4 regions of the Lysinibacillus sp. RS11 genome follow, and region 2 is predicted to be linked to each of the others. Evidence: riboswitches for the same ligand, from Rfam matches in the RefSeq annotation. Region 2 holds a riboswitch; each other region holds the start of a gene.

Region 1 (8,064 bases), 1.7 Mb from region 2:
TAGGGCTGCGGGTTAGTCGTACTACCGATGATATCACCGATGTTTTCGAGACTTAGCCCTTTGACTGCGAAAATCTCCCCAGCTTCAACCTCTTGGACTGTTTCATAGCGATTTCCATTATATAATCGAATTTCCGTCACTTTTTCAGTTAGATCTCCAAACGAAAATTCATCACGAACACGCAGAGTTCCTTGTAATGCCTTCATAAAAGTTAAGCGTTGATGTCCATCATGACGAATTTTAAATACTTCTCCTTGGAACGTTCCATTGTTGTTAAAATGTGTCTCAGTAAGTAGAGGGAGCTGTGAAATGAATTCTTTTATCCCAGTATCTTTTAAGGCAGAGCCAGTAAAACATAAAAAGGCCTTTTCCTGTTTAATCATCGCTTGTATATGAGTCAGGCAGTTAACGCTATCCAACGTCTCGTTAAGAAAAGCATCGAGAAGCTGCTCATCACGCTCAGCAAGCCACTCCATCATGTGATTGGAAACATAATCAGAACGGAGCGGTTCATCTACTAATAGTACATCCTTAGAGCAGTCTTTTTGAAGCAGTGTCATAACGGCTTCGACATCTGCACCTTCACGATCTATTTTGTTAATAAAGAAGAAGGTAGGGACATGATATTTGCGTAAAAGTTGCCACACGGTTTCAGTATGACCTTGTACTCCTTCGACCGCACTAATAACAATGATGGCATAATCCATAACACGAATAACACGTTCCATTTCTGGCGAAAAATCGACGTGCCCAGGTGTATCGATTAACGTATATGTATCGTTTCCAATCGTCATGCGACCTTGTTCCGCAAAAATAGTAATGCCTCGCTGACGCTCGAGTTCATGATTATCTAGAAATGTATCTTGATGATCAACTCGACCACGGGCTTGAATACTGTTTGTATGGAATAGTAACTGCTCAGAAAATGTTGTTTTTCCTGCATCGACGTGAGCGAGTACACCAATTGTTTTATGCATAAAAAATCCTCGTTTCTTTTTTTCGTCCAATATCATTGTAACAGAAATAAAATAAAGTAAAGACTACTAATCAGTGAGGGTTTCGCCACCCCAACTCGTAGAGGAACACCCTGTTGCCCCAAAGTAATCGGGCATTTCCGGGCTGTTAATCTTCCGTTAAACTTCTTGGCTGTCTGCTAGTTATGTGGGACAAAAATATTTCATGTAAAATAGTTAGTGTTTATGTCGAAATAGTGCTACTATATTCATAATACTTATTTTTCGATTTTTTCGAGAGATTGCGAACATAAATTTCTTCTGCTAGTCTAGCAATATCATTTTAAAAAAATAATAGATGTATTGGTGCAAATGATTTGTCATTTGCTTAAAAGGGAAATCGGTGCGAATCCGATGCTGTCCCGCAACTGTAAATGGGGAGTCTATACAAGATGCCACTGTAGCCATGCTATGGGAAGGCGTATAGATGATGAACCTAAGCCAGGATACCTGCCAATATGTAATCTTTGCTTAAACCACGAGGATGGGGCTAGTGAATAGGTTGTAGAACCCATCTTTCACTATGCGAACCTCTTGGAAACAAGGGGTTTTTTTATGCCCTTTTTAACTTATGTTTAGCGGGTGTGGATTCGGTAAGGTGGTCTTAGGGGATGTTAGCCTAAAACCACAGCATCGTTGCGATAACGGCTAACTGACCTGCATCGGTGCTGTGTTGCCGCTGCCGCTACGCTTTCGCGCAGTTAAAACCCTTTTGCTGACACTTCGCTTTCGCACAAAAAATATCTGTTGCTGACACTACGTTAGCATTGCGCTTTCGCACAAAAAACATTTGTTGCTGACGCTCCGTTAGCACTGCGCTTTCGCACAAAAAACATCTGCTGGCCTAAGCACAAAGCCGAATCCGGACGCAATTATGCCGAGTCATAATTGATCATTCAGTAGCGAGGAAGTCAAGGGATTTCTTTCTATATATTTGACACAAAGGAGACGAGGACATGAAAAAATGGAAAAGCTTGTGGCTTGTCTTTGCAATAGCAATAATCGCTATTCTAGGAGCATGTAATGCAAAGGACAAATCAGAATCAGCTGCACAAGGTGAGAAGGTAGAGCCTGCACAAACTGACAAGACAGAGATCACAATTGACAATAATGGAACGACACAAGTGTATACAGAAGCACCCAAAAAAGCGATTAGCTTAAATCAACATGTAACAGAAATTATGTTGGCATTAGGCTTGGAAGATTCTATGGTAGGTACCGCCTATTTAGATGACAATATTTATGAGCCCCTACAAGCTGCCTACGATAAAGTGCCTGTGTTAGCTAAACAGTATCCTTCAAAGGAACAGGTTATTGATGCAGAAGCAGATTTTTTATACGGCGGTTGGAAAAGCGCCTTTGGAGAGAAAGGTGTTGGTACACAGGAAGAGCTTGAGGCATTAGGGATTCACACTTATTTACATACAGCCTCAAGTATGACGAAACCAACATTAGAAGATATTTTCACAGATATCCGAAATATCGCAAAAATATTCCGTGTCGAAGAACGTGGAGATGCTTTAATTGAACAAATGACCAAAGATGTAGAAGCTGTACGTGCGAAATTACCACAAAATGGGGAAGAACTGCGTGTATTAGTGTTTGATAGTGGTGATAAAGATGTCCTTACTGCTGGACAAAACTTTATGAATGAGCTTGTGACGATTGCTGGTGGTAAAAATATTTTTGGTGATGTGGAATCAGGATGGACTACGGTATCAAAAGAAGATGCAGTAGATCGTAATCCAGAAGTCGTTGTTGTTGTTGATTACGGAGAAACAAAGGCGGAACAAAAAATTAACTTCTTAAAAAATGATCCTGCCTTAAAAGAAATGGAAGCTGTTAAAAATGAACACTTTGTGATCTTACCGCTTTCTGCTGCATCAGAAGGGGTTCGTGCTGCAGAAGCTATTCAAATTTTAGCAAAAGGCTTTTACCCTGAAAACTTTTAGACTAAATAAGGAGCTAGCGACTTGCTAGTTCTTTTTTTATAAGGAGAGTTATAAATGAATGCATTTTGTAAAAATATACCGGACAAAACATTTGAAAAGCTAAATCATAATGGAGAGTTTACACGTCTTGCAGTTAGCCCGGGTATTATTAATAAACATTATACCCCTGCACAATTTCAAGCAATGGCAAAGGTTGTAGGAGAAATTGGTGCGATCAAATACTCCTCTTCTTACAGTATATTATTATCTATTCCGACAGTAGATGTAGCAGATACGACTAAGGAGCTACAAGATGCTGGCCTGTATGTGGCAAAGCAAGGACCAATTGTTGTGATGAAGGCTTGCGATTTCTGTGATGGGGATAAGATGGAGGCAGCACCGATTACTGAACAGCTATTTCATTCATTAGAAGGAATATTGGTCCCTACAAGATTACGTTTAAACGTAAATGGCTGTGCCTCTGCCTGCTACAATGCAGTGTATGATGATATTGGCCTTGTTTATCAAAAAGATAGCTTTGATGTCTATTTAGGGGCGGTGCCAATGGGGGCAAATGCGCAAGCTGGGACGCTCTTTGCTAAAAGGGTGGCAGTTGACCGTATTGAAAGTTTACTTCATGAAATCATTCGACTCTATAATGAGCATGCTCGTCCGAATGAACCTTTTTATAAATTTTATCGCAGAACAAATTCTGCTGAGTATTGGAAAATGTAAAAAAGTGATGATAAAACACGCTACTTTTTTTGAGTTTTAGACCATCTTTTTGTTTCTTCTATTGGAATACTCGAGCCAACTTTCATGGTATTTTTGACAATAATCCAGCACCAATATGTTCATCTCCTCGTGAAGCTATTTCTCAAGTATTAGTAATAGGAGAGCGTTTAGGTAAAAGTTGCATACTTTGAAATAAATTATATCCGTAGATCTTCGTCATTATTGCGAAGCAGCTACTTTTTTTCAGTGTATGTTTTTAAACATCTCAAATAAGATATAACACGGGTAATTTTAAAAATTTTCTGTTTATAAGGAGGAATAATACTTAGGGCGTCGAAATATTGTACTATGTAATGCAATTAACAAAAAGGGGCGGGAAAATATGACATCCAAACAAGGGATTAAACCGGAAGATCTATATCAATTAAAATCAGTGGCAGATCCACAAGTATCACCTGATGGAACAGAAGTAGTCTATGTAGGGACTTATATCGACGACAAGAAAAAAGACTATGTGTCTAATTTATATTACATAAACTTGGATGAAAAAATTCCTCAACAATGGACATTTGGTGAAGATAAAACAAATTCACCTATTTGGTCTCCAGATGGCAGTAAAATCGCGTTTGTGTCAACGAGAAATGGCAAACCACAAATTTTTGTGCTTTCTAAAACAGGTGGAGAGGCGAAGCAAGTGACTCATTGTAAAAACGGTGCGACATCACCTGTTTGGTCGCCGTGTGGCAAGAAAATAGCCTTCTCTGTAAAGCTTGGTAAAAATGAAAGCATTGATGATCAAGCTGAACATGATAAGAAAGAAGACAAAGAACTAAAACCACTTGAAATTGAAAAGATGAAACATAAGTCAGATGCAGCTGGATTTCTGGATATGGAGCAATTTACTCAAATTGCAAGCGTCAATCTTGAATCTGGGAAATTAGAGCTGATGACGGAAGGAAAACATCATTTCCAGCTTGGTACATGGTCTCCAAACGGTAAATATCTTTCTTACAGTGCAGACGTAACAGAGGATCTAGATTTTTCATTCATGAGTGATCTGTACTTATTGGATGTAGAAACGAAACATGCGCGCAAGCTAACGGAAGGAACAGGGATGTTCTACCAAACTTCATGGTCTCCGAACAGTCGCTACATAGCTTATGTTGGAAGTGAAAGAGAATTTGAAAATGCGACACATGCCAAGCTTTGGATTTATGATTTGGAACATAACCTTACGACATGTGTAACGAGTGAATTTGACGCGCCTGTCGGTGATTTTGTTGTGGGTGATTTCCTTCAAGGTGTTGTTGCTCCGCGTGTTCAATGGTTGGAGGATAGTGAAAGCTTTTACTTCCAAGTGACAGATCACGGAAATACAGCCATTTATTTTGGCAACCTTTCTGGAGAATTATATCCCGCTATTCATGATGATCAGTATGTATATGGTTTTTCACTTGATCCAAAAAATGATAAAGCGGTAGTCGCGATTAGCACGACGACAAATCCTGGCGACCTATTTTACGTAAATTTAAATACTGGTGAAAAGGAACAGCTGACTAGGGTGAATGAAGAATTTTTAAAGACGAGAGAATTATCTGTGCCAGAAGCAATTGAATATGAAGGGGCAGATGGCTGGAAAGTAAGCGGCTGGATGATGAAGCCAATCGGCTATGAAGAAGGGGAAAAATATCCACTTATTCTTGAAATCCATGGTGGTCCGCATGCGATGTATGCCAACACCTATTTTAATGAATTTCAAATCCTTGCTGCACAAGGCTTTGCGGTTCTCTATACGAATCCACGGGGAAGTCATGGATACGGACAGAAATTTGTTGATGCAGTCCGTGGTGATTATGGCGGCAATGATTATCATGATCTAATGGCTGCTGTTGATTTTGCATTGGAGCATTATGATTTTATTGATCAAGACCGTCTCGGTGTAACAGGTGGGAGTTATGGGGGCTTTATGACAAACTGGATTGTCGGACATACCAATCGCTTTAAAGCCGCTGTTACGCAACGTTGCATTTCTAACTGGATTAGCTTTTACGGCGTAAGTGATATCGGCTATTACTTCAATGACTGGCAAATCCAAGCGGGACTAGACAATATAGAGAAGCTATGGCATCATTCACCGCTTAAATATGTGGACAATGTGGAGACGCCGCTGTTAATTTTACACAGCGAAAAAGACTATCGTTGTCCGATTGAACAGGCAGAGCAATTATTTATCGCCTTGAAACACCGTAAAAAAGAAACAAAATTTGTTCGCTTCCCTGAATCTAATCACGAACTTTCAAGGAGCGGAAAACCAACGTTAAGAATCAATAGACTAGAATATATTAGGGATTGGTTTGTGGAATATCTGTAAGAGAAAATATTGGTGGCTTAAAACGTGAAAATACTTTTTAAGCCACTTTTTTAATTTACATTGTGAGAGAGAATGCTTTGTTTTAATCAACATTGAAAAGGCACCAGATAGTAGGAACACCTTTTTGAGAGACTAGGCTATTTATTAATGATCCCATAATAAACTATATCCTCGTATTTACCATCTTTTATGACGTGATCCTTTAAAATTCCTTCTTGTTTCATACCAATCTTCTCCATTACTTTTCCTGAAGCGGGGTTCGATGAAAAATAGCGGGCAAACACTTTGTGCAGTTTCTTTTCTTCAAAAGCAAATTGTAGAATCGCCTGCGCCGCCTCCGTAGCATAGCCTTTTCCCCAATATGGCTCGCCAATCCAATAGGCTATTTCACCTTGGTTAAAATCAATATTGTTCGATAATCCAATTGATCCATATAATTCGCCAGTCTCCTTATCTGTAACTGCAAACTCATACGAAAAATCCTCGATAAGATTATCATAATGGAATTCAATCCATGATAATGCATCATCTATACTATACGGAAAAGGTAGGTACATCATGCTTTTATAAATATTATAATTATTGCAAAGTGTCGCAACCGTTTCTGCATCAGATGTTTGAAATAATCTAAGAACAAGCCTTTTTGTTGTAATCATTAATTTTTCAGGAACATATGCCATTCAATCATCTCCATTAAATTATTATTTCGAACTCATCACCAAAAATTGAGGATGACATATGTTAAACGTATGCCATGGGATACGTTGATGTCCGTTCCGACTGGACGCCCTAGAAAAGTGCCCAGTCGGAACGAACATTAACCCCACGTTATGGTGAAAGAACTATAATTTGTAAATTACATTATATGACAAGCGGAAAATTTGGACAATGACACGAGAGGGGGTTATCATAAAAAAATTCTCCCAAACAAAAAAGACAGAATGCTAAGAAAGCGATTCTGTCTGTGTAGTATTTAGTTGAGTTTTTCTATAAAAACAACCTTTAAATAATTGAATTCAGGATATTCACGTGTCACACGGAAATCCTTTGGTAGGCCGTATTCTTCAACAATTTTATAGCGTGTTTTTGTTTCTTTAAAGGCTTGGTCAATGAAGCTTTTGAACTTTTTCATACCGAAGCTTGCATTGTTCGTTGATGCAATAATGATACCATTTTTCTCGGTAATGGCGATTGTATCCATCAGTAATTTAGGATAGTCCTTCGCAGTTGAGAATGTTCTTTCCTTCGTACGTGCAAAGCTAGGTGGATCTAAAACAACAAGATCGAATTTTAAATTATGGCGCTGAGCATATTTAAAATAGTTAAAGACATCCATCACTTTAATATCCTGTGCTTCGTAATCAATGCTATTGACGCTAAATTGCTCAATTGTTTTAGCTAAACTACGCTTTGCCACATCTACACTTGTTGTTTTTACTGCGCCTCCAAGTGCCGCCGCGACAGAAAATGCACCAGTATATGAGAATGTATTTAGCATGTTTTTACCCTCTGCAAAACGTTCACGAATGGCAAGTCTCACTTCTCGTTGATCGAGGAAAATACCTGTCATTGCCCCATCATTTAAATTGACAGCGTATTGCATACTATTTTCCGATACGATAATCGGAAATTCGCCAGGTGTTCCCATGACGAAATCGTCCTGTTCCATATATTGACCTTTAGTATCGAAACGCTTTTTCTCATAAATGGCTTTGTAGTTTACAGTCTCTGCAAGTGCTTCATATACCGTTTCTTTAAATGAATAAATGCCTGCGCTATACCAGCTCACCATATAGTAAGAATCGTAAAAGTCAATTGTTAAACCGCCAATACCATCACCCTCGCCATTAAAGATACGAAAGGCTGTTGTGTGAGGATCATTGAAAAATGCTTCACGATTTTGAATGGCCTTTTTAAACTTTTTAATAAAATAATCTTTGTCTATTTTCTCATTAGCATCGGTTGTTAGTACCCATCCAATACCTTTGTTTTGTAAGCCGAAGTATCCAGTGCC
Region 2 (8,064 bases):
GAACGAATCCGAAGCGACGGATAGAACCGTCAAAGTGAAGGAAAGAATCACCAGAGCGACGGAACAAGCCGCTGTAGCGACGGAAAGAATCATCAAAGAGATGGATAGAACCGTCAAAGTCGTGGATAGAACGGTCAAAGTCGTGGATAGAACCACCAGATCGACGGAAAAAGCTGCCGAAGCGACGGAACGAATCATCAAAGCGACGGAACGAATCCGAAGCGACGGATAGAATCGCCAAAGTGAAGGAAAGAACCACCAGAGCGACGGAACGAATCATCAAAGCGACGGATAGAATCGCCAAAGTGAAGGAAAGAATCACCAGAGCGACGGAACAAGCCACCGAAGCGACGGAACGAATCATCAAAGCGACGGAACGAATCCGAAGCGACGGATAGAACCGTCAAAGTGAAGGAAAGAACCACCAGAGCGACGGAACAAGCTGCCGAAGCGACGGAACAAATCATCAAAGCGACGGAACGAATCCGAAGCGACGGAACAAATCATCAAAGCGACGGAACGAATCCGAAGCGACGGATAGAATCGCCAAAGTGAAGGAAAGAACCACCAGAGCGACGGAACAAGCCGCCGAAGCGACGGAACAAATCATCAAAGCGACGGAACGAATCCGAAGCGACGGATAGAACCGTCAAAGTGAAGGAAAGAATCACCAGAGCGACGGAACAAGCCACCGAAGCGACGGAACGAATCATCAAAGCGACGGAACGAATCCGAAGCGACGGATAGAATCGCCAAAGTGAAGGAAAGAACCACCAGAGCGACGGAACGAATCATCAAAGCGACGGAACGAATCATCAAAGCGACGGAACAAGCCCCCGAAGCGACGGAACGCATCATCAAAGCGACGGATAGAATCGCCAAAGTGAAGGAAAGAATCACCAGAGCGACGGAACAAGCCACCGAAGCGACGGAACGAATCATCAAAGCGACGGAACGAATCCGAAGCGACGGATAGAATCGCCAAAGTGAAGGAAAGAACCACCAGAGCGACGGAACAAGCCGCTGTAGCGACGGAAAGAATCATCAAAGAGATGGATAGAACCGTCAAAGTAGTGGATAGAACGGTCAAAGTCGTGGATAGAACAGCCAAAGTCGTGGATAGAACAGCCAAAGTCGTGGATAGAACCGTCAAAGTCGTGGATAGAACAGTCAAAGTGTGGATAGAACAGTCAAAATGATGGATAGAACAGTCAAAGTGAAGGAAAGAACCACCAGAGCGACGGAAAAAGCTGCCGAAGCGACGGAACGAATCATCAAAGCGACGGAACGAATCATCAAAGCGACGGAACGAATCCGAAGCGACGGATAGAATCGCCAAAGTGAAGGAAAGAACCAACAGAGCGACGGAACAAGCCGCCAAAGCGACGGAACAAATCATCAAAGCGACGGAACGAATCTGAAGCGACGGATAGAATCGCCAAAGTGAAGGAACGAACCACCAGAGCAACGGAACGAATCATCAAAGCGACGGAACGAATCCGAAGCGACGGATAGAATCGCCAAAGTGAAGGAAAGAACCACCAGAGCGACGGAACGAATCATCAAAGCGACGGAACGAATCCGAAGCGACGGATAGAATCGCCAAAGTGAAGGAAAGAACCACCAGAGCGACGGAACAAGCCGCTGAAGCGACGGAACGAATCATCAAAGCGACGGAACACCCCACCAAAATGATGGATAGAACCAGAATCAGTAAACTGAAGAACAGCTCCATCGAAACGTCGCAATTAATCTCCTTAAATCAATGATTTTCTTAAAATTTCAGAAATCTTGTTGAAGTTTACGTTAGCGTCAATGATATACTGATGGAAAATGTGAAGGGGGAGATGAAGTTGAAGACGATTCAAGAAGTGGCTAAGCAGTTTAATGTTTCAACACGGACAATTCGTTATTATGAGGAGCTTGGGCTGCTTAATCCCAATCGTTCATCTACTAATCAACGAACCTTTTCAAAAAAAGAATTGGCGAAGCTTAAGCTTATTTTTCGAGGAAAGCGTTACGGTTTTTCACTTGAGGAGATTAAGGAGATGGTATTGCTGTTTGATTTTGATCGCACAGGTATTCAGCAATTGGAGCGTACGGTCGAATATGGGGAACAAAAAATTCAAGAAATAGATAGCAAAATAGCAGAGCTTGCACAAATGAAAAATGAGTTACAGCAATTGCAAGGCGTGTTTATTAAAAAATTGGCGACTTTAAAGGGAGAGGTGTACGATGAATAGTTCGAATTTGTTAGCACGAAATGCGCGAAAGTATCCTTTGAGCGAAGCGATTGTTTGTCAAGGTAGACGAGTGACCTATCGTGATTTAGATGAGCAAGTAACACGTTTTAGTCATGCTTTATTAGAGCAAGGTGTGCGACAAGGCGATAAAGTCATCATTTTTATGCCAAATGTTGTAGAGTTTGTTGTTAGCTATTTTGCAATTCAACGCATTGGAGCTATTGTCGTTCCAGTAAATGCGAAATTTACACTGCAAGAGGTCGAATATGTAGCGCAGCATGCAGACGCTAAAGCTATTCTAGTTCATGAAGCAATTTTTGCGGCAGTCGAAAGCATCACGGTTGTTCCTTTAAAAATCAAAACGGGACAAGAGCATGCTGGTTGGCTAAATTATGAAACACTTATTCAACATGCAAGCATTCAAACAATTGATTATCCGTTGAATGAAGATGATGTCTCGACGATTTTATATACATCGGGTACAACGGGAAAACCAAAGGGTGTGTTGTTTAGCTATCGCAATATTTTAACTGTAGCGCAAATGATTGCAGTAGAAATGGAAGTAAAGCCTGAAAGCCGAATCCTTCTCATGATGCCGTTGACACATTCAGCGCCATTACATTTATTTTTAATGGCAGGCGTACTTGTAGGCTCAACAAATGTGCTAACACCGACATTTACACCTGATTTGTGTATTGATTCAATCGAGCAGGAAAGGACAACGCATTTCTTTGGTGCACCTGTCGCCTATTTGCTAACTGCTCAAATGCCGAGATTGCAAACAGCAGATTTATCTTCGATGAAATGGTGGGTTTATGGAGGTGCGCCGTTATCACAAAACGAAATTCGCTTGATAGAAAAGGCTTTCCGAACAACTCATTTAACTTGTGTTTATGGTTTGACGGAGGCTGGTCCAAGCGGTTCGTTATTGTTTGGTAGGGAGCATGAAACGAAGGCGGGGAGTATTGGTCAGCGTGCACCACTTGGCACTGAGCTGCGTATTATTAACGGCAGTGGAGAAGATGTCGGCGTTGGTGAAGTTGGAGAGATCGTGTTATTTGGTGAAGGCAATATGCTGGGCTATTACAAGGATGATACTGCAACGAAGGCTGCATTTATAGATGGTTGGCTTAAAACAGGAGATTTAGCGCGTATGGATGGGGATGGATATATTTGGATTGTTGATCGTAAAAAGGATGTTATTATTTCAGGCGGTGTTAATATTTATCCGAAGGAAATAGAAGATAGTATGTTAAGTTATGACGGGATTTTTGAGGTAGCTGTAATAGGTGTTCCGCATCCACAATGGGGAGAAACGGTGAAGGCCGTCTATGCTTCTAAAAAGGCAATTGCTGAAAATGATCTAATCAATTATTTAGAGGAGCGTCTTGCTAAATATAAAATACCACGCCTTTTTGAACAAATGGAAGCGCTGCCACGAAATGCAGCAGGCAAAATATTAAAACAATCTTTGAAGGGACAAGAGGTGAGATAGCATGAAGGTATTACAGCAGGCAGAAATGAAAACAAAAAACTTTTTTAAAGATAATGATACACTTCATAAAGTTTTAGAAATGATGCTAGATCAAGAGTTTGCAGAATATGCAACACGCGAGCTAACAGATTTCGGAGGGCTCTGTGCTGGAGATATTGATGTGAGAGCGAAACATACGGATAGAGAGGGTGAACCTCGCTTACAAAGGTATAACGCATATGGGGAAGAAGTGTCAGAGGTCTGGGTTAATGATGGCTATAAAAAAACGATTGAAGAGACATACAATATCGGGATTGTTGGCTATGTGCATAAGGATATTCCGCAATTAGGTAGAAAGGGAAATTATGTGTATAGCTTTGCTCAAGGCTATATACTGTCCCATACTGAGCCAGGCTTTTACTGTCCTGTTACTTTAACAATGGCAACGGCTTATTTACTCGATCATTATGCAAGTGATGAGGTGAAGGAGCGCTTTTTACCACATGTTTGTGCAACAGGAGATACCGAGTTATATGAGGGAGCTACATTTTTAACGGAGCGTCAAGGTGGTTCTGATGTTGGCGCGAATGTGGTAGAGGCGAGACAGGACGGCAAAGAGTATCGTTTATACGGCGAGAAATATTTCGCATCTAATGCAGGAATGTGTGGCGTAGCGATGGTATTGGCCCGTATGGAGGGGGCACAGATAGGCTCAAAGGGCTTAACATTATTTGCGGTTCCATGGCGGAATGAGGATGGCACTGTGAATAACCTCCGCATTCGACGTTTAAAGGATAAACTTGGCGTTCGAGCAGTGCCTTCTGGTGAGGTGGAATTTGATGGCGCACTAGCTTATGTTGTCGGTGAGCCGAATAAAGGGATTTATTATATGCTGGAGGCACTTAATTTATCAAGAATTTGCAATGCAGTTGCTTCTATCGGCATTATGCGTCGCGGTTATTTAGAGGCGAAGCACTATGTAACCAATCGTCATGCATTTGGTAAGCCTTTAACGCAATATCCTATGATTCAGGATACATTAGGGAAATATGCTGCCAAGCTTCATGTAGAAGTTGCCACTGTTTTTGATGTTATTCAGCTGTACGATAAAGTAGCAAGTGGACAGGGCAATGAACAGGACATCATTATGAATCGCTTGTATATTGCTATTATGAAAAAAGAAACGGCAGAGCAAGCGGTACATTATGCTAGTGAAGCAATTGAATTGCACGGAGGGAATGGCTATATAGAGGATTTTGTTACACCTCGCTTATTAAGAGATGCACAGGTGCTGACGGTGTGGGAAGGGACTGCCAATATTTTAGCGTTGGAGCTCATTCGTTTAGTAGATAAGTTTCATGCGCATGAATTATTTGTTCGTATCATGGAGAAACGTCTAGAAAAACTAGCTGACAGTCCATTAGTAGCAATTGTAGCAGAGCAATTAGTAAAACTAGACTTGACTTTGCAAACATTTAGTCGTTTAGATGAAGCAACGAAAACATTTGAGGCAAAAAAGGTTGCAGAAAATATGGCACATGTATATGAAAGTGTTGTAGCAGTCGAATGGGCACAAAAATTCGGCGGTAAATATGAAAAGCTAGCAGATATTTATTTAGAGAGCACATGGTCATTGCGAGAAATTGGAGCGCCAATGAAAACTGTTCAGTATTTTTTAGATATAGTCTAATAGATTAGAGTCTGGGATCTAGCAAGATTAAAAAATTTCACATAAGAAAAGCGCGAGAAATCAACGTTTCTAAAATTGATTTCTCGCGCTTTTTAAGGTATTGACCAGTTTTATCCCAGCCACTTTTTTTTTCATGTATAATTATATCAACTGAAAATTATAAAGGTTCTTTACTTATGTAAAGTGAAAAGGGAAATCGGTGTTATTCCGATGCGGTCCCGCCACTGTATGTGTGAGTTTTTTCAATCTGCACCACTGAAAATTTCGGGAAGGCTTGAAAAAGCGAAGGAAGCACGAGCCAGGAGACCTGCCTTTATAGAAAACACGTTGCAGCCTACGAGGATAGGGTGGTGGATTTTGTATACGTATTTTTGTGCAAATTTGATCCCCTCATCTTTTTTTGATGAGGGGTATTTGTTTTGTAAGATGGATGTCGATAAATTCTCAGTATTAGGCAATTTCAAGCCAAAATGTATCGATAAATCAGAAGAACAAGTCGTTAAATATTGGCACAGATAGACTAAGGGGGAGAGCCTTTAAATGAGTAGAACGATTATAGCCTATGTAACAGCAATTACGCTTCTAATTATTAGCATCTGGTGTGGCGTAGCAATAGGCTCAGTTCATATTCCACTAGAAGTAGTGTGGAATAAGGCAGCTGATGAAACAGCTGCCAATATTTTATGGAAAATTCGTTTACCTCGAGTCCTGCTGGCGGGGCTTGTCGGAGCATCGCTTGCCATTGCAGGGGCAGCTTTTCAAGGCTTATTAAAAAATCCTTTGGCAGATCCTTATACGTTAGGTGTTTCCTCTGGTGCATCAGTTGGCGCAGTGATGACGATTTTCTTTAGTATTTCAATTCCAGTAGTAGGCCATTATGCATTACCAATCTTCAGTATGCTAGGTGCAATATTAACGATGGTAGCGGTCATGGGCTTTGCTAGAATGGTAGACCGCTCACTAAAAATGGAAACCCTTATTTTAACAGGGATCATCTTTAGTTCATTTTTAGGTTCCTTAATTTCCTTAATGATTGCATTATCTGGTGAGGAGCTACGACAAGTTATGGGATGGCTGCTCGGCTCAGTATCGATGCGAGGTTGGCCTTTTGTTCAAATGATTATTCCGTTTGTGATAATTGGTTCAATTATGCTTTGGACACAAAGACGCGAGTTAAATGTTTTGTTATATGGAGAGGAACGCGCAAAACATTTAGGTGTTCATGTTAAGCGTAGTAAATATATAATTTTGATAGGCGGGTCAATGTTGACAGGAGCAGCTGTAGCAGTTTCTGGTACGATTGGATTTGTTGGCTTAGTTGTACCCCATATGACGCGAATGCTTTGGGGTTCAGATCATCGTCATTTATTGCCATTATCATTTTTAAATGGTGCAACTTTGCTCATTATTTGTGATTTAATAGCAAGAACAATTATTATGCCAAGAGAGCTACCAATTGGCGTTATTACTGCATTTATTGGGGCGCCCGTTTTTTCTTATATTTTTTATAAGCAACGTAGAAGCAAGGGGGGACGGGCATGATTGTTGTTGAACATCTTTCTGGAGGTTATGGAGATGTGCCGATCGTTCAGGATATCAGTTTTTCCGTTGAAAAAGGAAAAGTACTAGGGATTTTAGGCCCGAATGGTAGTGGGAAATCCACACTATTAAAAGTGATGAGTGGCATACTACCAGCTACTGCAGGCACTATAGTCGTAGATGGTAAAAATATTAGCGCTTATAATGCCCGTGCATTGGCAAAAAAAATGGCAGTGCTACCACAATTACATGCGAATGCCTTTTCAAACAGTGTACGTGAGGCAGTATCACTTGGACGTTATCCACATCAAACAGGCTTCTTTTCAAGTTGGGCTGAACGAGATGAACAAGCAGTCCAACATGCAATGCTGCAAACAGGTGTGAAACGCTATGAACAGACACCGATGGAATTTTTGTCGGGCGGGGAACAACAAAGAGTTTTTGTAGCCCAGGCCCTTGCGCAAACGGCGGAAATATTACTGCTAGATGAGCCAACGAACCATCTAGATATTGCCCATCAACGTCAAATTTTAGATATGGTACGAAAGGAAGCAATTGAATGTGATTTAACTGTTATTATGGTACTACATGATATGAATTTAGCTTCCCTCTATTGTGACGAATTATTACTAATGGAAGACGGAAGGATGCGAGCATTTGGAGCACCACATGAAGTATTAATCGCTTCGGAAATTGAAGATGTCTATCATGCGCGAGTAGCGACTTATGCACATCCCGAAATTCCAAAGCCTCAAATTACAATGATGCCAGCCTCAATCGAACATCAGCAACGTGCTGTCATTAAAAACGAAAATTTCACTGTTACGAATCATTACATTCAGCTTCAATCGGAGTATCCGTTAAAAACGGTTTCCTCAGCAGTTCATAATCCGGGGATCGGTTGGTATGATTGCCTATTAAATCGCTCTGTACCAATAGATTATGTCATTAGTGATGTAAAGAAAGAGGTCGCTGAATTTTTACAAAAGGAGCATTTTTCACCTACCAGCACAGTAGTTATGATAACAGCTGTCCCGGCAAATCTTGTAGCAATTAATGAATTTAAAGCTTCTTTTGGTAGCGTATTTGTTGCTGTAACGGCTGGTGTTGGCAATGCT
Region 3 (8,064 bases), 940 kb from region 2:
AACACGATGATTGACGCTCAAAATAAGGGTGTTGTCATTGAGTCACTTGACTGGTGGAACCAATATTTAGTAGGCTTCGGTCGTGTTCAATAAGCCTTACATTATATAGACGTTTGAAATGACAAAAAAGTCATCTTTGTAAAGAAAAAATACAAAGATGACTTTTTTTGTTTAGGGGATGATTGAATTGATGTTTATATAAAATGCTATATTTTAAAATTCAGCTTGATAATACCTGTTTCTTTTAATGCAATAAAGAAAATAATGACAAAAGGTCCTGCGAGTAAACCGATCACACCAAATAACTGAAGACCAATAAACATGGCAATTAATGTAGGTAAAGTTGATAAACCGATATGGTGACCCATTAATTTAGGCTCGACTACTCGACGAATAATGAGTAAAATAGCAGCTAGTATGAATAATTTTACAGCTATAGATATATTTCCTACTAACAGGTGATAAAGCCCCCATGGTGCCAAAATAATAATAGAACCGAGGAAAGGAATAATATCAATTAGCCATATAATAATTGTCATCGTTATCGCGTATTTTGGTTGGATTAGTAATAGCCCAATAAGTGTGACGCCCCCAATAATAAAGCTAACGAGTAAATGTGCCTTCATATATCCGAAAATAGCATCCTTTAAACGATTCGCGACGATTTTTAATTTATTTGCAGTGCTAGGCTTTAAATATTTATAGGTGATTTGTTTTAACTTGGGTAAATCTAGCATAAATAAAAATAGAGCAATCGTATAAACGAGAAGACTGATAAATAGGCTTGGGATTTCAGCAAAGAAGGCTGTAACTTTAGTATAATTAAAAAAGTTTAAAAAAGATTCTTCGATTTTCTTTATGAAATCCATTGTTGTACTTTGAAGCGAGGCACTTACTTCAGGAGGGAAGTCTTCTGTGTATTTAGAAATGTTTTCTTGCATACTAAGCCACATTTCTGATAGTTTTGAAATATAATAGGGAGCTTGCTTTGAAATTGAAATTATTTGCGACATAAGTTGTGTAATAGTAAAATAGCAAATAATGGAAATTAAAATAACGCTCACTATATAAATAAACGCAACTGCAATTTTCCGAGACATTTTCCATCGCCGTTTAAAGAACATAACAATTGGCTCTAAAAAAAATGCAGTAACACCAGCTAATATAACGGGAACGGAAACTGGGATAATAAAATATGCAGCTACAATTAAAGTAATAATCATAATCATTCTAAAAATCAGTTTCCTAGAATTAATTTTATTCATAAACTCACCTTCTTTGCGCAAAGTAAGTTAAGTGTACCATAAAACATAAAAATATTATTACGGTCTGAAACAATAAAGGTAGGGATGAATCATGGAAAAAAAGATTATGCAACTTTTTAGTAATTTAACAGAACGTGACAGCGATATTCAATATGAATCTTACGAAGAATTGATGAAAATAATGCAGGAACCAGTTGATTGGACATATGCAGTTTGGGAACAACTTGTTCAGGCTCTTACATACAAAAATGGGCATGTTCGTGCAAGCGCGGCACAAATTTTATGCGCATTGGCAGCAAAAAGTGATCCAGAAGAGAGAGTATTAGAGGATTTCTTAAAGATTTGGGCAGTGACCTATGATGAAAAAACAGAAACGGCGAGACATACTTTGCAGGCAATTTGGAAAATAGGTTTAGCGGGGAAAGTACAAAAAGATTTAGTCGTTTCATATTTGGCAAAAAGATTTCAAACATGCTTAGACGAAAAACAACCGGCATTAATGCGCTATGATATTATTGTATCTTTTAAAAAGCTATTTGATGAAACGAAAGACCCGAAGCTACTAAAAATTGCGGAGCGTTTAATTGCGGAAGAAAAAGATGTTAAATACAAAAAGAAATATATGAAAGCCATCCATTAAAGACGTGGAATGGCTATTTGTTTTGTGAAAATTCTTTCGCTAATAGAGAAATAGTTTATAATATATCAGGCGTGCTGAGTAGGAAAATATAGGTTTATTATTGACCGATAATATGATTTTTTGTGGCTGTTTCACTATTGTATGCCTATTTTTAAGGTCCATCGGCATAACATAGGGTTGATTTCGTCTGTACTGAATGAAGATTAAATGACATACGTCTAAACAAATGTCATTCGCAACTTTTGGTGATGAACATGATGAACCATGTTTAACTGATTGTGGCAGAAAATTACATATTCTAATCAATTAATATTGTTAATCAACATTCCTGACAATTTAGGGAAAAAGGGAGTTAAACAATGAGTATTTATAATTATTTAGTTAAGAAGCCAAACGGTGAGATACTATCAATGGAAACTTATCGAGGAAAAACGCTGTTAATTGTTAATACAGCAAACAAGTGCCGTTTTACATATCAATTTGAAGACTTGCAAAAAATGTATGATAAATATGGGAAGGATAATTTTGTCGTTTTAGGTTTTCCTTGTGATCAATTTGATAACCAAAATCCTGAAGATGGCGAACAAACTACACACCTATGCAAAATCAACTATGGGGTAACATTCCCGATTTTTGAACTCGTGCAGGTAAACGGAGATGCGACACATCCATTATTCAATTATTTAAAGCACGAGATAGACTATCGTGAATTTGGCAAGGCAAGTATGCAGGAAAAAATGTTAGCAGAAGCAATTATCCAAATTGCACCTAGTTTTTTAGACGGTCGTAATATTCGCTGGAACTTTACAAAATTTTTAATAGATACAAATGGTAAAACAGTTGCCCGCTTTGAACCGACAGATTCACAGCTTGATGTTGAGCAAGCTATTGAAAAAATTTTATAAAACTTTGAATCAATACTTGGATCTGTTCTTGATTAAAGAAGTATGCTGATGAAAGTACATATTGTGGAGGGAGGATACGTTTGCAGAGAGCGTTTCACCACAGAATGTGCAGTCAAGTTGAAGGGGCATACTTCAAATGTCTTGAATTTAGATTAGAGAATGATTTTGTATAGCTATGTAGAAATAGGCTTACTGTTGTTCGTATTCATTTGTTTTCCGTTCATTTCAAAGCTATTTTTTCCTATCAATATGTGTTAAACTGCTTTACAAGTGAATTATTTTTGCAAAATAAAGGTGTTAACAAGCATAATTGGGAATTCGGTGAAAGACCGAAGCTGTTTCCGCAACTGTAAGTACAGGAATCATAAAGATATACCTTTGTCGAAATATCGGATGGGCAGGTTTTTATGACTCATAACATGATTGGATGTACAAGCCAGGAGACCGACCTTTATTTGAACGTATAGATGCTCTTCGGAAGCTAGGAGGATATGCGGCAAATACATAGGCTTTGTCGTGTCTATGCGACACTATTTATGCTATTTTCGTCGTCCCTTAGGAGTAGGGGCGACGTTTTTTTATGTATACTCACTATTAGTAAGAATTTTTCACGAAGGAAAGCGGGGACTAGAGTTGAAAAAAGATGCACGTTATTCTTGTTATCCATTTATGCGTGAAAAGGCATCAACAGTAGATTTTGAAATTCGAACAGATAGTCTTACAACACATATGGGTGTCGCTTTAGTAGCAGTAAATAAAGAGACAGTAAGGGTAGTGGCAGATGATTTATTAGCTATTTTGCCAATGGCTTACCATGTTAATGGCTCCGTCCGAGGGAAATTAGCAGTAACTGAAGATGACTTAGCGTGGCTTAGTGATCGTTATGATTTTTATGTTAGTCATGTGAAAGATGAGATTCAGAATTTTGTATTACCACAAGGAACAGAGGCTGCTGCTGCATTACATGTATGTCGTAGTGAGTCGAAAAAATCATACCGTATTTTACACAAAGTTTCTGAGGAACGGGAAGTACCAGCTATTCTGTTTGATTATATAGGATTACTAGCCAATGTATTTTTTGTTATGGCTGTCTATATGAATCAGCGCGCTGGTATTGCTGAAATACCGTTTATTAGTAAGTCATACCCAATGAAAAAGAAAAAGGAGAATCAATGAAATGAAGAAATTGTTTAATCTACAATGGCTTTCTGTATTAATGTTAGCACTCGTATTAGTAGGCTGCGGCACAAAAGAGGATGCTAACAAAGACACTTTTTCTAAGGACGAGCAACAAACTGAGAGCACAAGCTATAAAGTTACGGATGATCGTGGTGTAGAAGTAGCGTTTGATGCAGTACCTAAAACTATTGTTTCATTACAACCAAGTAATACAGAAATTTTGTTTGCCCTAGGTGTTGGTGATAAAATCGTCGGTGCAACAGAGTATGATACGTATCCAGAAGAAGCGCAAAAAATTGAGCGCGTCTCTACTGCTGCAACTTTCAATAGTGAGCGTATTTTAGCGTTAAAGCCAGATGTTGTTATTGCCTATACAACTGGTGGTGATGATGAAAACTTAAATGCTCTAAAAACTCTTGAAGATGCAGGAATTAAAGTTTTTGCTATCAAATCAGCTGCTTCATTTGATGATGTTTACGGGGATATCCAACAAATTGCATCTGTTATGGGGATTGAAGATAAAGGCGAAAAGTTAAACGAAGATATTAAAGCTAAAATTGCGGAAGTCCAGGCAAAAGTCAAAGATGTAAAAGAACCAAAAAATATTTACTTAGAAATTAGTCCAAAGCCAGACATCTATACAGCTGGTTCTGATACATTCCAACAAGAGATTTTAAATGCTGCTAATGTGAAAAATGTATTTGCTGACGTTCAAAGCTGGGCAAAGGTATCTGAGGAAGATGTCATTGCGAAAAATCCAGAAGTCATTTTAACAACAGTAAGCTATGTAGAAAACTCAGTGGGAGAAATTCTTGCACGTGATGGATGGAATTCAATCACAGCCATTCAAAACAAAGCGGTTTATTATATAGATACTGATATTTCGAACCGTCCAGGTCCACGTATTGGTGAAGCTGTTGAGCTAGTAGCAAAAGCAGCATATCCTGAGTTATTTAAATAATCTATATTGAAAAGTATTTTAGAGCTGTCCTTTATCCAGGGCAGCTTTTTTTGATGTTGGTCGAATCTAATGATCATTGTACAGGTGTTTCGCTTCGATGAAGAAGTGCTCGAATAGAACCATACATCACTCGGCTTGAGACTAGCTGGTGACATTTCCTAGTGTGAAAATTGGTATTATAGCGAATTGTTTTATAGAATATAAATAAGAATGTTTATTAATAGAGGGAGGTGCAGTAAATGAAACAGTTTGATATGAAGATTATTCCGTTTGAGGCTGTTCATAATTTTCGTGATATGGGTGGATATAAGACGAGAGATGGGCGTTCAGTAAAGAATGGCTTGTTTTATCGTTCAGCGGCGCTTGGCAAAATGACGAAAGCAGATAAGGAGCTTTTTGGAACGCTAGGTGTGAAAACAATTTTCGATTATCGCGACAACCATGAGGCACAAAATAATCCTAATCCGATCTTCCCGCAAGCTAAATATATTCAAATTCCAGCAAAGGGCAATCATGCTTTTGAGATGCCTACAAACGCTGGAAAAAAAGATTTTTATAAGGTTGTAAATCCAGAGATGTTCCGAGAATTTTATGCACAAATGCCTTTTAATAATGCGTCGTTTAAGGAGTTAATGGTAACGATTCAAAACCCTGAAAATTTAGGGCTTGTACATCATTGTGCGGTAGGAAAGGATCGAACAGGTATCGGTGGTGCACTTATTTTGCTCGCTTTAGATGTGCCTGAGGAAACAATCATGGAGGACTATTTAGTTACAAATATACATTTACGGTCCTTGGTAGAACAGATGGCTCAGGCAATTCAGCAAGATTATAATGATCGAGAATTACAGCAATTTTATGCATTAATGTCTGCCCGTGAGGATTATTTACAGGCGGCATTTGATGCAATGGATAACCGATTTGGCTCAAAGACAGCATTTTTAGAGCAAGAATTTGGTCTAACAAAAGAAAAGCGTGAGCAATTGCAGGCGTATTGCTTAACTTAGTAGGCAACCCTTTCACACGGTCTTGTGAAAGGGATTTTTTTGTGAAGTGTTAATCTTTTTGATAATAAATACTAAAACTCTTTACAGCCTAATAATCTATGATAAGATACTATTATTTTATGACGCGTATAGGAGAAGTGAAACGTATTGGCAGATCCATTAAGAGAAAGTGAGAGAAAAGAGACTAATAAGTTAAGTTTGTTTCATTTAACGTGGCCGATATTTTTAGAAGTATTTTTATTTATGTTGATGGGACTAGCCGATACTTTTATGCTCAGTGCTTTATCAGATAATGCTGTATCAGGGGTGGGTGCTGCCAATCAATATATTCATATTGCCATTTTAATACTTGAAGTAGTTGGTAATGGTGCTTCAATTGTTGTGTCGCAATATTTAGGCTCAAGGCGTTTTTTGGAAGCTGCGAAGATATCCGCTTTAGCAGTAACGATGAATTTGATCGTTGGACTCGTGATGAGTATTTTATTTTTCTTCTTTTCAAGTCATTTAATGACGATGATGAACTTGCAGGGGGAAGTGCTTCAATACGCACAAAGCTATTTAGCTATTATCGGAAGTTTTATTTTTTTACAGGCAATTATAAATGCGTTAGCAGCGATTATCCGTGTACATGGTAGGACAAAGCAAACGATGTATGTATCACTAGGTATGAATGTGCTGCATGTTGTATTAAATTACGGTTTAATTTTTGGTAACTTAGGATTACCGGAGCTAGGTGTAAAAGGTGCAGCTATTTCCTCAGTTATAAGTCGTGGATTAGCAGTTCTTGTGTTTTTCTGGCTGTTGTATCAAGTTATGGAAGTAAGGTTGAAGCTAGATTATTATTTCGAGTATTCAAAGGAATATGTTCGAAAAATATTAAATATAGGCTTGCCGTCTGCATTTGAACAAGTTCTTTATCAGTTTTGTCAGATTGTCTTCCTATATTATGCAACGTACTTAGGCTCAGAGACGCTTGCAGCAAGACAATATGCCATGAATATTTCGATGTTTACGTATTTGTTTGCGATTGCAATCGGTACAGGAACAGCTATTATTATTGGGCGTTATGTTGGTGCTGGTAAAAAGGATGAAGCTTATCAGCAGCTTTGGTTAAGTGTGCGTGCAGCTTTTATCTTTACGATCATTATGGTTGCAGTTGTGACAATATTCCGGAAGCAACTTATGCACGTTTTTACTGATAATCCAGAGGTAATAGCCATCGGAGCATCTGTGCTAGCATTAAGTATTCTGCTTGAGACAGGCCGTACAATGAATATTGTGGTTATTAACTCTTTGCGTGCCTCAGGGGATGCGAGATTTCCAGTGAAAATAGGTTTTTTATCGATGGTTTGTATGAGCCTTCCACTCGGTTACTTGTTCGTTTTTGTTTTAGATTGGGGCTTAGTAGGTATTTGGCTAGCGATTTCGGCAGATGAATGGATGCGAGCCATTATTGTATACTTTAGATGGAGAAGTCGTAAGTGGGAGCGTTTCGCACTTGTTTCACCTACAGAACAGAAGGAGGTAAATTAATGGGGGCACTTTCAAAAAGAGCTGCAGGGGCAGCCTTAATGGATGAAAATATAACGCTTTTCGCTTGTCCAATATGTCAAGAGTCAATAGGTGTTTTTGAACAGGGAAGACTAGTATGTTCCTCAAATCATTCATTTGATATTGCCAAGCAGGGCTATGTCAATATGCTGACACATGGTGCTATTTCTAAGTACAGTAAAGAACTCTTTGAATCTCGAAAAGCGGTTATTGATAGTGGGATCTATGATTTAGTAGAAGATAAGATTGGGGAGCTAATTGCTAATGCAGAAACCGTGCTTGATACAGGATGTGGTGAAGGTTCACATTTAGCACGTATTATGGCGAAGAAACAAGGGATTGGCATTGGTATTGATATAGCAAAAGAAGGCATACTTGCTGCAGCTCGACATTATCCAGAGCAAATTTGGTGTGTTGGTGATTTAGCGAAAAGTCCATTTGCAAGATCAAGCTTCGATGCCATATTAAATATTTTATCTCCTGCCAATTACGAAGAATTTAAACGTCTATTAACTCAGAATGGTTGTGTTGTTAAGGTTGTGCCTCAAAGTGGGTA
Region 4 (8,064 bases), 720 kb from region 2:
AATGGTTTTGACCGTGTAGTAGAGGATGCTCATGAGGTAGTAACATTAATGCATGTACAATTTGCAGATGTACCTTTGATTTTATTTGGTCATAGTATGGGGTCGTTCATTACTAGAAGATATATTCAATTGTATAGCGAGCAAGTGGATAATGCGATTCTTTGTGGAACAGGGAATGTTACAGCATTGCATAAGATGGGGAATTTAGTAGCAAAAGCATTGGCCAAGCAATTTGGTAAAGAGACGGAGAGCAAAATATTAAATAAGCTCAGCTTTGGTAGTTTTAATAAGCAGTTCCCAAGTTCGAAGACTGCGTATGATTGGTTATGCTCGACAGAGGATGAGGTGCAAAAATATATAGATGATCCATATTGTGGCTTTATCCCAACAAATCAATTTTTTGTGGATTTAACAACGGGTTTTAAGTCGTTAAATCGTAAAAAAGAGATAGCGAATATAAAGAAAGAGTTACCGATATTATTGATAAGTGGTAGCATGGATCCAGTTGGAGAACAAGGTCAAGGCGTATATACTCTGTGGCAGAACAATTTGCAGCAGCGGGCTTACAGGATGTGACGGTTTACTTATTTGAGGATAAGCGTCATGAAATTTTGAACGAAGATAATCAAGAAGCAGTCTATAAAGTTTTATTACGGTGGTTAGAAAAATATGATACAAGATAAAATACAGCGAGCAGAGGTTGTAGCAATCGTAGGACCTACTGCTTCTGGTAAAACGGCACTAAGCATTGAGTTAGCGAAAAAATATAATGGCGAAATCATTAATGGTGACTCCATGCAGATTTATAAAGATTTAGATATTGGTACAGCGAAAATTACGGAAGAAGAGATGGAAGGTGTGCCACATCATTTAATTAGCTTCAAAGAGCCAACGGAACCTTTCTCAGTAGCTGACTATCAAAAATTAGTGCGTGCTAAAATTGCGGAAATTCAAGCACGCGGCAAGCTACCGATTATTGTAGGGGGCTCAGGATTATATGTACAGGCAGTACTCTATGATTTTCAATTTACTGAGGAGCAGGTAGATGAAGTAGCAAGAAAAGCCTATTATGAAGAACTGGAGAAATTAGGTCCAGAGGCTATGCATGCTAAACTTAAAAACCTTGATCCACAAACAGCAGAGACCATTCATCCAAATAATACTCGCCGTGTCATACGTGCGTTAGAAATGATTGAGCTTAGTGGCGTTTCAAAGGCAGCAGAAGCACATAATCGTGGAGAAGTTCCACTTTACAATCATGTGATTATAGGGCTTGGGCAAAATATGTCACGTGAAGAGCTCTATGATCGTATTAACCTTCGCGTTGATATAATGATGGAAAAGGGGCTTTTGGAAGAAGTAAAGGGTTTATGGCAGCAAAATATTCGTGGTGTACAGTCAATCCAAGCAATCGGCTACAAGGAATTATATGATTACCTAGATGGAAAATGTTCTTTAGAAGAAGCTGTTGACAGTTTGAAACAAAATTCTCGCCGCTATGCGAAAAGACAACTAACATATTTCCGCAATAAAATGGATGTTTACTTTCTTAAAAATGAAGAACAACTTTAGTTGATTGATCTCGCCTTATCGTAGATTTTGTTTTTATACTTTTGATAAATTTCTAAAAATTACTAATTGATAAATTGGTAGAACGTGCTAATATAGGAATTAAGAGGTAGGAAGAGAGCAAGGGGGGTATATTTGATGAAATCAATTAACTTGCAAGATACATTCTTGAACCATCTACGTAAAAGCAGTGTTTTTGTTACTGTGTTTCTGTTAAACGGATTCCAGTTAAAAGGGACTGTGAAATCCTATGATAATTTTACAGTGTTATTAGTAGATGTTGAAAGTAAACAGCATCTTATTTACAAACACGCTATTTCCACATTTGTTCCAGCAAAGCAAGTCGATTTTTTAGAGACAGAAGAATAGAAACATTAGAGTAAAACAGTTAGTGTTCATGACACTAGCTGTTTTTTTGCCTTCAGGCTATAATGTAAAAGGAAATCGATATATTGGAGGACTACACAGATGAAAACGATGGAGACAACAGAAATATTAGAACTATTAGATGCGAACGAAGATCTATACATTATTGATGTTCGTGAAGATGATGAGGTAGCACAAGGTATGATTCCTGGTGCTCAACATATTGCTCTTGGGACAATCCCTGATCGCATAAATGAATTAGATGCTTCAAAGCCATACATTATCGTTTGCAAGGCTGGCGCTCGTTCAGCAAATGCATGCTCATACTTAGAAGCTCAAGGGTTTGACGTGACAAACCTTGAAGGCGGCATGCTTGCATATGATGGAGAGTTAGAATTTAAATAATGACATACTTTAAAGAGAAAGAGCCTATTAATATTTGCTCTTTCTTTTTTCTTGTTCTTATTTTTTAGTGAGTTCATGATGAGGCTAAAATTTTATTGTATGGATTATCCTTTTTTTGCTCACGAATCTTTAGGTTATAACTGGCAAAGTTTAAACTAGTATATCTAATGCCTACGTCCATGATGCTTCATTATTATCTCTTACACCTAATGATCCTTATATCGATAGACCACTCGCCCATATCCCATTTAAACCAACTTCCTCTACAACTTTTGCGGAAAGACCGTTATAGGTATCCATTAAAAATTTAAGTGTGTCTGAATATATTTTTTCATTAAAAAATTTTGTTGTTTTTCCGTATATTAGAAACTAATGTTTTGAAATCAAAAAATGGTGTATTGAGAACAATCATAATACTACTTTTCTAGTGTAGTAAATTTAATTATGGGACTCAAAATGAAAAATATGAGATATCGCGTTACCAAGTCTCACCCACCTATGCAAGATAAATCTATTTACATAGAATACAGTAACCTCCATAAGTGGAGAGGACTACACTATCAATACAAAAGAAATGAAAATATCTAACTAAATGAGGTGAGTTTATTGAAAAACGGACTTGGAAAATGGGAACAATGCTTACTTTTAAAACAAAATCCTTTAACAACTAACTGCATGCCAGAATCAATACTTTACAGTCTAGAAAACCTAATCTATTTATTAAATAAGTATGAGTATATTTATGTGAAACATAATAGCGCTGGACAAGGAAGAGCAATTTATAAAGTCTACAAAAGAAAAGATGGACACTATTGTTTTAACGGATTTACCATGCAAGGTGAGGAAATAAGTAAATGTGTAGCAGCAATTGAGGATTTCCACCAAGTTCTACATCCATATGAGAAACAAGGTAGATTAAGCGGAATTTATATTATACAAGAGGGGGTCAAAAGTCTAACCCCTGATGGGAATTCAATATCTATTCGTGTTCATGTTCAAAATCTAAAGGGAAAATGGGTAATTGGTGGGATTTACGGAAGAGTGGCAACTGAGGATCATGGGATTGTCAATTCAAATCGAGGTTCTAAAGCAATATCGATTGAGGAATTATTATCAGGTTATTTGATGATGGATAATACAAAGAAAGATCAAACAATAGATTCTCTAAAAGAGGATTCAATTTTAGTAGCTGAAGTAATAGCATCCCACTTTCCTTGTAGAGAATATGGCATTGATTTTGGAATAAATCTAGAAGGAAAACCTATATTATTCGAAGTAAATACAACGCCAAGCATACGTAGTTTTGCCAAAGTTGATAGGGCGATCTGGAAGAATATTGTTGAGATTAGGAAAATGCAAAATGAAGGCTAAGTTTGAAATGTAGTTATTTTTCATGTTAGTCATCAGCATATTTTTATTCAATAGACATACATCAAAAAATTACTTTCCCTACTATATTTATAGGAAATAAGTTTTAATTGAATCCGTTACTTGTGAACGATTAGGAATTTACCTAGGAAAAATAGATTGTGGTTGAGTAGGCGCGTTATGAATCAATTTTCTATTGGAGAGAAGATTCAGCATGGGCTCAAATTGCCAGCCCTCAGGAACCTAAATTCGCGTACGTTAGATTTATTTGGTTATTCGAAGTGTTAAAAGACTCTTTTACTGGAATTCACTATTTTGGAACGAATGCCAGCAAAGGAATCCCTGGAACAATTTTTCATTTAATTAAATATATTGACACAAAAAACACTTTATCGTAAATTTAAAATAATTGCATAAAAGCATTAGGTGCCCATTGCGGGAGAATAGGGAATAAAGTGAAAAGCTTTAGCGGTCCCACCACTGTAAAAGAGAGTTTCATGGAGAATGCCACTAGCATAGTCTGGGAAGGTTCTATGAAATGTTGAAATTGAGCCAGGAGACCTGCCTAACTGCTGCGTATTATATAGACGATGGAAAAGTCTGTAGTTTATTTGTTATGAAATAAACTACAGGCTTTTTATTTTTTTCTCTAAATCATATCTTCGAGTAATGAGGCAAAAAAGAAAGGGGAAATTTTCATGCAATTATTACAACAGACGATTCAAAACATTCACAGTACTGACCACAAAATGATGGAGCAGGCAAGAGAACGCATAGATGCACTATGCAAGCCTCCTGGAAGTTTGGGAAGACTAGAAACCCTTGCTGTGCAACTATCTGGGATTACAAGAGAACTATTTCCTGCGATTGATAATAAAGCGATTATTGTGTGTGCCGCAGATCATGGTGTTTGTGATGAAGGGGTGACATCTAATCCACAAAATGTGACGGTCTTTCAAACATTAAATTTTCCTAGAGGTGGAACTGGTGTCTGTGCTATCGCAAGAATCACAGATGCTAAAATTGTCACAGTAGACGTTGGCGTAAAAGAAGATATTCCGCATGATGCTGGTGTTATCCTAAAAAAAATTAAATATGGAACGGACAATATGGCAAAAGGTCCTGCCATGTCAAGGGAAGAAGCCATTCAATCTATTGAAGTAGGAATTGAAGTAGCTACCGAAGAAATAGCAAAAGGGGCGAATGTACTCGGGACAGGTGAAATGGGGATTGGAAATACAACACCGAGTGCTGCAATATTATCGGTTCTTCGTGCATGTCATCCGATTGAAGTGACAGGGGTCGGTGCAGGTGTTGGGCCAGGTGGAATCGACCATAAAATAGAAGTTATTCATAATGCTATTACATTAAACAAACCAAATCGTGATGATGCTATTGACATTCTTGCAAAAGTTGGTGGTTTAGAAATAGGTGCTATGGCTGGAGTTGTACTCGCTGCAGCTGCAAATCGCAAGCCTGTTGTGATTGATGGCTTCATTTCTACTATTGCTGCACTTATTGCATACGAACTCGAACCAAAAGTAAAAGACTATATCATTCCTTCTCATGCTTCCGAAGAACCAGGTGCTAAAATTGCTGCTGAAATGCTCGGAGTTGAACCGATGTTGCAGATGAATATGCGATTGGGCGAAGGCTCTGGTGCAGCTTTAGCGTTTCCTATTTTGGACGCAGCATGTTCCATGATGAAAAACATGACAACATTAGAGGAAGCTATTCTGCTGTTAGAAAAGTAATTAAATATTATGAGATTCTAAAAACAAGTTCTTATGAAAGTAGTTACTCAGCAAGCAAAAAGTTTACTTAGGGTAACATACTATTTCTATTAGGATATATTGTTTCTAGGCGCTGCTACACATAAACAAAAGTTATAGTTAAAGGATTTAAAATCTGCTATTGATAAAAAATAAGAGGCTGGGACAGAACTCGATTATTTTGAAAAATAGCGAAAACAGGTAATAACCTTTTCGCTTCAATGAGTAGAGTGTTCCTTCCTAAATCAAAAAAATGTTAGACCGAAATCGATCTAACATTTTTTCTTTCTGTCCCAGCCTCTTGTTGTTATACGGTGATGTAAGGAAACTTAGCTATGCCCGCTGCAATTTCCGCAACGGTAAACGCCATTTCTTCATATATGAAAGAACTCTTAGTGCAGTAATTACACCAAATAATACATATAAATAGATATCCCCTGAAAATAATCCAAGCCCAATAATAAGTCCAGCTAGTGCTGCCCAAACACCATAGACTTCATCACGGAGAATTAATGGTTGTCGTCTAGCTAATAAATCTCGAACAATTCCACCGCCTGACCCTGTTAAGACAGCAGCTACAATAACTGCACTAATGGGCATGTCGAGCTTCACGGCATAGAGAGCACCCTGAATTGCAAATGCCGATAAACCGATAGCATCAGTGAAATTGCCCCAGCGATGCCAATGTTGGATGAGTCGATGTGGAAATAAGAAAAAAATTGTAATGGCTGCAATGGCAATTTGGAACATCATATCCTGTCCCCACAGTGTTGTTACAGGCAAACCTATGAGCAAATTTCGTATAGCTCCTCCGCCAAAAGCGGTTACAATCCCGAGTATATATACACCGAATAAATCGTATTCTTCCTCCATTGCAATGATTGCCCCAGAAATAGCGAAGGCAATTGTTCCAATAATACTAAAAACCTCCCAAGCCAACCCTTTCACTCCCTATATGAATAAATCTTTTTGATTAGTTGCAAACCCTTTTTGTAGCGTAGAAGTTTTTGCTAAGAAAAGTATCAACTTATGCTTTGGAATTATCAGATATTAAATATCCTATTATAGTAGGACATAATAGATGAAGTCCGCAATTTAGATTAGCGTAAAATGCAATTAGAAACAATAGCAAGTTTTGCAGGCAAGCATACAAATTGTTAAGATAGGATTTGAACAAATGTGAAATGGAGAAGAATATAATGACTTTTACAACAAATTTAATGGAAGAAACACTAGCATTAGCAGCTAAAATAGAAGAAAAGGTGCGTCCTTTTCATGCAAAGGTAGAAGACATGGCATTCTTCAACCAACAAAAAGTGCTTGCTGCGTTTAGAAAGCATCAAGTAAGTGATTATCATCTGCATCCGTCTAATGGTTATGGCTATGATGATGAGGGGCGTGACAATCTAGAACGTGTTTATGCAGAGGTCTTTGGAGCGGAGGCTGCCATCGTACGTCCGCAAATTATTTCAGGTACACATGCAATTACGCTTAGTTTATTCGGAGTATTACGTCCTGGTGACGAATTACTTTATATTTCGGGTCAGCCGTATGATACATTGCAATCAATAGTCGATGGTGGCGATAAGGATACTGGCTCCTTAAAAGATTATAAAATCGGTTATAGCCATGTAGATTTAATCAATAATCAAGAGATCGATTGGGAGGGCGTTGCAGCTGCAATTACACCAAACACAAAAATGATTGCTATCCAACGTTCGAAGGGCTATGCAACACGCCCATCCTTTACCATTTCACAAATTGCAGACATGTGTGCAAAAATCCGTGAATTAGCGCCAAATGCCGTTATTTTCGTTGATAATTGCTACGGTGAATTTGTGGAGGCACAGGAACCGACCGAGGTTGGGGCTGATTTAATGGCAGGTTCGCTCATTAAAAATCCTGGTGGAGGCTTGGCGAAAATTGGTGGTTATATTGCGGGTCGTGCAGATTTAGTTGAGAAATGTGCTTATCGTATGACATCACCAGGTATTGGTGCTGAGGCAGGAGCAACATTAAACACGCTTGGTGATTTCTATCAAGGATTTTTCCTTGCACCACATGTTGTATCTCAAGCATTAAAAGGTGCCATTTTCACAGCTGCTATGCTAGGGGAAATTGGGATGAATACATCACCAAGGTATGATGCTAATCGTACAGATTTAATTCAATCGGTTTCTTTCCAAACCGCGGAACAAATGATTGCGTTTTGTCGTGAAATTCAAGCAAACTCACCAATTAATGCGCATTACGCACCAGAGCCAGCGTACATGCCTGGCTATGAGGATGATGTCATCATGGCAGCTGGAACATTTATTCAAGGTTCAAGTATTGAGCTTACAGCAGACGGTCCTATTCGTCCGCCGTTTACAGCATTTATTCAAGGTGGGTTAACATATGAGCACGTAAAATTTGCTATTTGTAGTGCTGTACAAAAAATCCAAAAATAGGAGATGAAAAAACTATTCAATACTTTCGTTTTGAATAGTTTTTTACAATTTTTCATCAATTCGAAAAAAATATTTTAATTGATGTAAGGAAACCTTACATGACTGGTTGACAGTGTAAAATTTTCGTTATATGA

The links. A riboswitch is a leader RNA that binds a small molecule or an ion and turns the genes downstream of it on or off. The one in region 2 is predicted to bind cobalamin.
Region 1: it holds a riboswitch for cobalamin, as region 2 does, so the genes downstream of both, AB9L17_RS11630 (ABC transporter substrate-binding protein) here and AB9L17_RS02970 (FecCD family ABC transporter permease) in region 2, are expected to answer to the same signal.
Region 3: it holds a riboswitch for cobalamin, as region 2 does, so the genes downstream of both, AB9L17_RS23170 (hypothetical protein) here and AB9L17_RS02970 (FecCD family ABC transporter permease) in region 2, are expected to answer to the same signal.
Region 4: it holds a riboswitch for cobalamin, as region 2 does, so the genes downstream of both, cobT (nicotinate-nucleotide--dimethylbenzimidazole phosphoribosyltransferase) here and AB9L17_RS02970 (FecCD family ABC transporter permease) in region 2, are expected to answer to the same signal.

The regions. Positions count from the first base shown of each region.
Region 1 is NZ_CP168124.1:2,275,286-2,283,349, forward strand. It holds gene AB9L17_RS11620 (GTP-binding protein) at 1-977, opposite strand, end outside; cobalamin riboswitch at 1,301-1,485, shown strand; gene AB9L17_RS11625 (hypothetical protein) at 1,699-1,842, opposite strand; gene AB9L17_RS11630 (ABC transporter substrate-binding protein) at 1,970-2,965, shown strand; gene AB9L17_RS11635 (precorrin-3B methylase) at 3,020-3,679, shown strand; gene AB9L17_RS11640 (S9 family peptidase) at 4,062-6,050, shown strand; gene AB9L17_RS11645 (GNAT family N-acetyltransferase) at 6,188-6,730, opposite strand; gene AB9L17_RS11650 (class I SAM-dependent rRNA methyltransferase) at 7,024-8,064, opposite strand, start outside.
Region 2 is NZ_CP168124.1:568,706-576,769, forward strand. It holds gene AB9L17_RS02915 (hypothetical protein) at 1-241, opposite strand, end outside; gene AB9L17_RS02920 (hypothetical protein) at 198-407, opposite strand; gene AB9L17_RS02925 (hypothetical protein) at 364-510, opposite strand; gene AB9L17_RS02930 (hypothetical protein) at 507-653, opposite strand; gene AB9L17_RS02935 (hypothetical protein) at 610-756, opposite strand; gene AB9L17_RS02940 (hypothetical protein) at 713-1,339, opposite strand; gene AB9L17_RS02945 (hypothetical protein) at 1,296-1,484, opposite strand; gene AB9L17_RS02950 (hypothetical protein) at 1,481-1,669, opposite strand; gene AB9L17_RS02955 (MerR family transcriptional regulator) at 1,854-2,243, shown strand; gene AB9L17_RS02960 (class I adenylate-forming enzyme family protein) at 2,236-3,738, shown strand; gene AB9L17_RS02965 (acyl-CoA dehydrogenase family protein) at 3,740-5,407, shown strand; cobalamin riboswitch at 5,554-5,736, shown strand; gene AB9L17_RS02970 (FecCD family ABC transporter permease) at 5,948-6,949, shown strand; gene AB9L17_RS02975 (adenosylcobinamide amidohydrolase) at 6,946-8,064, shown strand, end outside.
Region 3 is NZ_CP168124.1:4,493,828-4,501,891, reverse strand. It holds gene AB9L17_RS23190 (NlpC/P60 family protein) at 1-93, shown strand, start outside; gene ytvI (sporulation integral membrane protein YtvI) at 207-1,265, opposite strand; gene AB9L17_RS23180 (hypothetical protein) at 1,357-1,905, shown strand; gene AB9L17_RS23175 (glutathione peroxidase) at 2,265-2,810, shown strand; cobalamin riboswitch at 3,086-3,277, shown strand; gene AB9L17_RS23170 (hypothetical protein) at 3,444-3,986, shown strand; gene AB9L17_RS23165 (ABC transporter substrate-binding protein) at 3,988-4,950, shown strand; gene AB9L17_RS23160 (tyrosine-protein phosphatase) at 5,190-5,957, shown strand; gene AB9L17_RS23155 (MATE family efflux transporter) at 6,105-7,490, shown strand; gene AB9L17_RS23150 (putative RNA methyltransferase) at 7,490-8,064, shown strand, end outside.
Region 4 is NZ_CP168124.1:1,285,077-1,293,140, forward strand. It holds partial or broken gene AB9L17_RS06230 (alpha/beta fold hydrolase) at 1-683, shown strand, start outside; gene miaA (tRNA (adenosine(37)-N6)-dimethylallyltransferase MiaA) at 670-1,572, shown strand; gene hfq (RNA chaperone Hfq) at 1,708-1,938, shown strand; gene AB9L17_RS06245 (rhodanese-like domain-containing protein) at 2,038-2,340, shown strand; gene AB9L17_RS06250 (YheC/YheD family protein) at 2,947-3,711, shown strand; cobalamin riboswitch at 4,116-4,291, shown strand; gene cobT (nicotinate-nucleotide--dimethylbenzimidazole phosphoribosyltransferase) at 4,407-5,462, shown strand; gene AB9L17_RS06260 (trimeric intracellular cation channel family protein) at 5,814-6,419, opposite strand; gene AB9L17_RS06265 (aminotransferase class I/II-fold pyridoxal phosphate-dependent enzyme) at 6,680-7,930, shown strand.